Regions from separate parts of the Arthrobacter sp. 08Y14 genome, predicted to be linked through region 1. Evidence: predicted binding sites of a transcription regulator. Region 1 holds the regulator's gene; the other holds the start of a gene.
What was found. Region 1 encodes HspR, which represses chaperone genes until heat shock. Its sites were predicted from a motif close to AAGTTGAGTCNNNNNGACTCAACTT; they were not measured.
Positions count from the first base shown of each region.

Region 2: a site for HspR is predicted at 1,930-1,954, ahead of CXR03_RS13855 (Hsp20/alpha crystallin family protein). Genes of this name have one in related genera too.

Region 1 covers NZ_PJIX01000001.1:768,899-772,305, reverse strand. Annotated here, with positions in the region: gene dnaK (molecular chaperone DnaK) at 1-119, shown strand, start outside; gene CXR03_RS03605 (nucleotide exchange factor GrpE) at 122-733, shown strand; gene CXR03_RS03600 (DnaJ C-terminal domain-containing protein) at 853-1,848, shown strand; gene CXR03_RS03595 (heat shock protein transcriptional repressor HspR) at 1,934-2,443, shown strand; gene CXR03_RS03590 (ABC transporter) at 2,463-3,236, opposite strand; gene CXR03_RS03585 (ABC transporter ATP-binding protein) at 3,233-3,407, opposite strand, start outside.
Region 2 covers NZ_PJIX01000003.1:306,493-309,899, forward strand. Annotated here, with positions in the region: gene CXR03_RS13850 (NADP-dependent isocitrate dehydrogenase) at 1-1,200, shown strand, start outside; gene CXR03_RS13855 (Hsp20/alpha crystallin family protein) at 1,284-1,859, opposite strand; gene CXR03_RS13860 (glutamate--cysteine ligase) at 2,051-3,407, opposite strand, start outside.

The DNA.
Region 1 (3,407 bases):
AGTCTGAAGGTGCCGCAGGCGGTGCCGGCGCCGGTGATGCAGGTGCAGCCGGCGGATCCTCCGCAGGTGACGAAGACATCGTTGACGCAGAGGTTGTCGACGACGAAGACAAGAAGTAATCATGACTGAAGCAAACAACGAGAAGCACAACGGCGACGAGCAGGATCCCGCCGGCACATCGCCGGCGGAGTCCGAAGCTGCGGCCTCCGGTGAGGCTCCCGCTGCGGACAACGGTGCTGAAGGCGATGCTCTGGCTCAGGCCGAGCAGATCCTCAACAGTGCCGATGTCCCCCCGGAACCCGCTGCCGCGGGATCACCGGAAGCGGCGGAACTGCGCAATGACCTGCTGCGGTTGCAGGCGGAATACGTCAACTACCGCAAGCGGGTGGAGCGGGACCGCGATGTTGCCCGGGAGATGGCAGTCATTGGAGTGCTGAACTCCCTGATGCCGGTCCTGGATGACATTGACGCCGCACGCCAGCACGGCGACTTGGCGGAGGGGCCTTTTGCCTCCATCGCCAACAAGCTGGAAAATTCGCTGAAGACGTACGGCCTGGGACGGATTGACGAGGTGGGGGTTGAATTTGACCCCAACATCCATGAAGCCCTGATCCAGCAGCAAAGCCCGGACGTCCAGTTCGATACAGTGACGCAGATTCTGCGGGCCGGTTACAAGTCCAATGACCGGGTCCTGCGGGCGGCACAGGTTATCGTCTCCGTTCCGGAGCAGTAGGCAGGGGTGCCCGGGGCCGTCTCACGGCGGCTCTGGGCACCTTTTTTTCAGCAGTGAACGTCCGGTCCGCAACCCGCGGGGTGTGGGCAGGAGCAGTAAATTGAGGAAGGGGACGCCAATTGGCTAGTCAGGATTGGGTCGATAAGGATTTTTATAAGATTCTGGGTGTCCCCAAGGACGCGTCGGAAGCCGATATCAAGAAGGCCTATCGGAAGCTGGCGCGCAAGTACCATCCGGACCAGAACCAGGATGATCCCTCAGCCGAGCGGATGTTCAAGGATCTCTCCGAAGCGTATTCGGTTCTCTCCGACCCCGAGGAACGCCAGCAGTATGACGCGATCCGTGCCATGGGCAGCGGAGCACGCTTCTCGGCGGGCGGTCCCGGCGGCGCAGGTCCCGCGGGAGGCGCCGGCTTCGAGGATCTCTTTGGCGGGCTCTTTGGCCAGGGTGCACGTCCCGGCGGCAGCCGCCGCACCAGCTACAGCACCGGCGGCAGTAACATTCCCCCGGAATTCGCCGACCTGTTTGGCGGCGGAGGGTTTGGCGGCGGGTTCGGCTCAGCGCAGCCGCAGAAGGGGGCGGACCGCACGGCGAGCACCACCATCTCCTTCGCAGGCTCCATCAACGGCACCGTCATTGGGCTGCGCGAGCCCAGCGGCGAAGTGGTGGAAGTCCGTGTTCCCGCCGGGGTCAAGGACGGCCAGAAGATCCGCGTCCGCGGCAAGGGCCAACCGGGTGCCGCCGGAAACGGCGATCTGATGGTCACCGTGAACGTCACCCCTCACGACTTCTTTGTCCGCGACGGAAACAATATCCGCATCCATGTGCCGGTCAGCTTCCCCGAAGCTGCGCTGGGTGCCACGATCGAAGTTCCCACGCTGACTGCGGAGAAAGTGAAGCTCAAGGTGCCTGCCGGCACCCCCTCCGGGCGCACCCTCCGGGTCAAGGGCCGTGGCGTTCAAACGTCCAAGGGCAACGGGGACCTGCTGGTAACCATCGACGTCGCCGTCCCTTCGCATCTCAACAAGGAAGCCAAGGCCGCAGTGGAGGCCTTCGCCGAGGCTACAAAGGGCGAGGATCCGCGCGCCGGCCTAGCCTCCAAGGCCAGGTTGTAGCCCGCGAAACACGGTTCGGTTTCCGGTGCTCCGGAAACGGAACCGGGCTATGGTTACTAACGTCAACAGCTGTCAAGGAGGAACAATGGGCATAGACGTGAACGCGCCTATCTTTGTGATCTCCGTTGCCGCGGAGTTGGCGGATATGCATCCGCAGACCCTGCGGCAGTATGACCGGCTGGGCATCGTTTGCCCCAGCCGCGCTCCCGGAAGGTCCCGGCGGTATTCACAGCATGACATTGACATGCTTCGTGAGGTTCAGCGGCTTTCCCAGGAGGGCGTGTCCCTGGAGGGCATCAAGCGCATCATGCAGCTGGAAAACCAGGTGTCCGGGCTGCGCGCCCGCATCGATGAACTTTCCGCGGAGCTGGACTCCATCCAGCAGCGCACCCCGGACCGCAGCCGGGTGTTTGCTGCCGGACTGGCCGGCGACGTCGTGACCCTGACCCGCGGGCAGCGGCCGCCCGCTTCGCGGCCTTTCGCTACACAGCTCAGCCTCGCTTCCCTGGTGCAGCGCCGCGGCAAGCTGCGGGCCCTTCCTGCCGGGAAACAGGACGCCGTGGACTACGACGGCGGTTACGTTCAGTCTCTCTGACTGCTTTGTCCGGCCGCCCTCAGCGAAACCGCCGGCCCTGGTCGCGGCGGTTCGCCCACACCGCCAGTGTTCCCAGCAGCAGCGTCCAGGCGACGAGGCAGGGGATGGCGGACGGGCTCAGCGGCTGCCCTGCGAAGACCGTCACCGCCAGGTCACGGGCAGCCCGGGTAGGCAGGAACAGGGACAGCGCGTTGAGCCCCGGACTGAACAAGTCCGGAGGAAGCATCAGCCCCCCGCCGAAGGCCAGCGGAAAAAACACCACCTGCGTGACGGCGATGGCCACCTTGGAAGTGCAGAGGTAACCGATCAGCAGGCCCAGGAACAGGAACGGCAGGCCGCACACCAGCCATACCAGCATGGCCGCCGGCACCCGCCACCAGGACAGCGCCCCCGTTGTGAAGGCCTCCAGTGCCGAAGTGGTGAACATGCCCACGAGCATCACCGGGATCAGGGAAAAGAAGGCAAACAACATGGCGGTCAGGGCGCGGGCCGCAGTGGGCGGTACGGCGCCGGCGGGCAGCGTCCGCACATAGCTGCTCCACGGATTGGCGCGGTCCTCCGCAACGCCAATGCCGTAATTGAACAGGAATGAACTCATCACCCCAAAGAGCGCCAGTTGCGCGACGGCGATGAGCGAGGCCACGGGATTGGAAGTCACCGCCTGCTGCGGGAGGACAAAAAACACCAGGGCCAGCGTGGGGAACAGCGTCGACGAAATAACGGAAATGGGAATGCGCAGCTGCTCAAGAACCTGTGCCTTGGTGTGCGCGCGGACCAGCGTTGCGGTGCTCATAGCTTCTCCTCCCGGGCTCTTGTCTCGGGGCCGGCAGATAGGTGGGTCAGGGACAGGAACGCCTCTTCGAGACTGGCCGTGTGGACCTCGAGCCCGGAAAACGGAATGTTGTCGCGGACCAGGCGCCGGACGGTCGCATCCGAGTCCCGGCTCAGCACCGTCACGACGTTG
Region 2 (3,407 bases), on a different contig from region 1:
GTGGGTTCTGTAGTAGAACTCGACGGCGACGAGATGACCCGCATCATCTGGCAGTTCATCAAGGATCGCCTGATCAACCCGTACCTGGACGTAGACCTGAAGTACTACGACCTCTCCATTCAGAACCGCGATGCAACCGATGACCAGGTCACCATTGACGCTGCCAACGCCATCAAGGAACACGGCGTAGGCGTCAAGTGCGCCACCATCACCCCTGACGAAGCACGCGTCGAGGAATTCGGCCTGAAGAAGATGTGGGTCTCCCCGAACGGAACCATCCGCAACATCCTGGGCGGCGTGGTCTTCCGCGAACCGATCATCATCTCCAACATCCCGCGCCTGGTCCCGGGCTGGAACAAGCCGATCATCATCGGCCGCCACGCCCACGGCGACCAGTACAAGGCCACGAACTTCAAGGTTCCCGGTGCCGGTACCCTGACGCTGACCTACACGCCGGCCGACGGCAGCGAAGAAATCAAGCAGCAGGTTGTTACGTACAACGAAGATGGCGGCGTCGCCATGGGTATGTACAACTTCAACGATTCCATCAAGGACTTCGCCCGCGCTTCCTTCGCCTACGGCCTGCAGCGCAACTACCCGGTGTACCTCTCCACGAAGAACACCATCCTGAAGGCCTACGACGGCCAGTTCAAGGACCTGTTCCAGGAAGTCTTCGACGCCGAGTTCAAGGACCAGTTCGAAGCAGCCGGCCTCACCTACGAGCACCGCCTGATCGATGACATGGTTGCCTCCGCGATGAAGTGGGAAGGCGGCTACGTCTGGGCCTGCAAGAACTACGACGGCGATGTCCAGTCCGACACCGTTGCACAGGGCTTCGGCTCGCTGGGCCTGATGACCTCCGTGCTGATGACCCCGGACGGCAAGACCGTTGAGGCCGAAGCTGCACACGGCACGGTGACGCGTCACTACCGCCAGCACCAGCAGGGCAAGCCCACCTCCACGAACCCGATCGCTTCGATCTTCGCGTGGACCCGTGGCCTGATGCACCGCGGCAAGCTGGACAACACCCCCGAGGTCATCAACTTCGCCGAGACCCTTGAAGACGTTGTCATCAAGACGGTCGAGTCCGGCAAGATGACCAAGGACCTGGCTGCACTGGTTGGCCCGGACCAGGCATACCTGACCACCGAGGAATTCCTCGCTGAGCTGGATGCCAACCTGAAGACCCGCCTGGGCTAATACTCGGCATTTTCAGCGCAGAACGACGACGGCGCCCCACCTTTCGCAGGTGGGGCGCCGTCGTCGTTCAGGTCAGGGCTTCACTAAATGCCGGAGCCCTGGTCGCCCGAGGACCCGGAGGAACCGGAGGAACCGGAGCCCATGGAACCGGAGCCCATGGAGCCGCCGGACGATCCCGAGCCCACGGACCCGGAGCTGCTCGAGGTTGACGAGGCCACCGACTCGGAGCTGGACTGGCCGCTGATGGTGTTCGCGTCCTTGTAGGAGGAGGACACCTCAATCTTGCGCGGTTTGGCCCGCTCGCTGACCGGAATCAGGACGCTGAGCACACCGTTCTCGTACTTGGCGGATATGCCGTCAATATCGATTCCCTGCCCAAGGTTGAGCTGGCGCAGGAAGGTGCCGGATTCCCGTTCCCGGGTCAGCCAGGTGACGGTGTCGGAAGCCTGGATGGTGCGCTCTGCCCGGATGGTCAGCAGCTGGCCGTCCACATCCACGTCAACCGAGCCCGGATCGATGCCCGGAAGATCGGCATTCAGGATGTAGTGGTCGCCCTCGCGGTAAAGATCGATGGGCATCAGCCGCAGCCGCTGCCGGGGATCCAGCAGGGCTCCTGCCATCCGGTCAAGCTCGCGGAACGGATCGAACTTCATGGCCATTATCATCAACTCCTTTTACGCCCACCTGCTGGGCAGGCGAATCATTTTTCGGAACTTCAGAAGGGTCGATAACTTGAGTCACCTCGACTCAAGGATGAAATTAGGTTAGCACTCACCCTTAATGAGTGCCAGAACCAAACACGAAAAATGTCGCGAGCAGCCCGTAATTGGTGATGGAGGCCTGTGCCCCGTTAATCGACCGGCCATTCGTGGACAGGAGCATTGGAATGCATGTTTTCCCAGTATTTCCGGGTGAGCTCAGCCAGTGCGGCCCTGCGTTCCAGGCCCTCGCTCTCCAGCCGGCGCAGGTACGAGATCTGCCAGGAGGCCCCGTTCTGCTCGGTGCGGGCGCGTTCGCGGATAACATCCAGATAGCGCTCGATCAGCTCCTGATCCACCCCCAGTTCGCGCAGTCCCAGGGCAGCCTGAGGGACCAGATGCCTGATGACCAGTTCAGCGACGGGAATTTCGCCGATGCCGGGCCAGTAGACCGTTGCTTCCAAACCATTGCGGGCGCAGGACAGAAAGTTGTCTGCGGCGCTCTTGAAGGCGAGCCTGGTCCACAACGGCCGTTCGGCCGTGCGCAGATGCTGGACCATGCCGTAAAAGAATGCGGCGTTGGCCACCACATCAAGGACCGTAGGACCGGCGGGGAGGACCCGGTTTTCCAAGCGAAGATTGGGTGTGTGCTCGCCGGGGTCATAAATCGGCCGGTTCCACCTGTAGACCGTGCCGTTGTGCAGGCGGAGTTCCGGGAGCAGCGGCGCGCCGGCCGGGGTGGAACCTCCGCTGCTGCGCGAGAGCTCCGGAAGCAGTGCGGGAAAATACCGCACGTTCTCTTCGAAAAGATCAAAGATTGAGGTGATCCACCGTTCCCCAAACCAAACCCGGGGGCGGACGCCCTGATTGCGCATCTCCGGCGGGCGGGTATCTATGGCCTGCTTGAAGAGTTCCACGCGGGTCTCATGCCACAGGACATGTTCCATAAAGATGGGGGAGTTGGCCGCAAGGGCAATTTGCGGTGCGGCAATGATCTGGGCGGCGTTCCAGGCGGGGGCGAAGTTCTCCGGGGTCACTTCCAGATGCAGCTGCACCGAGGTGCACGCTGCTTCAGGGGCAATGTTCTTGGCATAGAAAGCCAGCGACTCCTCCCCGCGGAGATCAATATGCACGTCTTCCCCGCGGGCCTGAAGCACCGAAGTATTCAGCGCGGCGTAGCGCTTGCCGGCGCTTAGCCATTCCTTGTTCTCCAGCAGATTGGGGCGCAGCGTCGGCAGAATTCCGGTCATGAGGATTTCGGTTTTGACCTCCGCCGCCCGGGCATCAGCCCGGTTGAGCTGCATCCGCAGGCTGTCCTCAAGCTCCCTCAGGCCGGAACCGCCAATGGCCAGCGCCGGATGGTTCATTTCGATGTTGAAGGCACCGATTTCGGTCTGGAATGCGGGATCGGCAATCTGTTCCAGCACGGCTGCATTGCGCAGCGCGGGGGAGAAATCCTGATTTGTCAGGTTCAACTCCAGCTCGAGACCGATGCTGGCGGTATCAGCG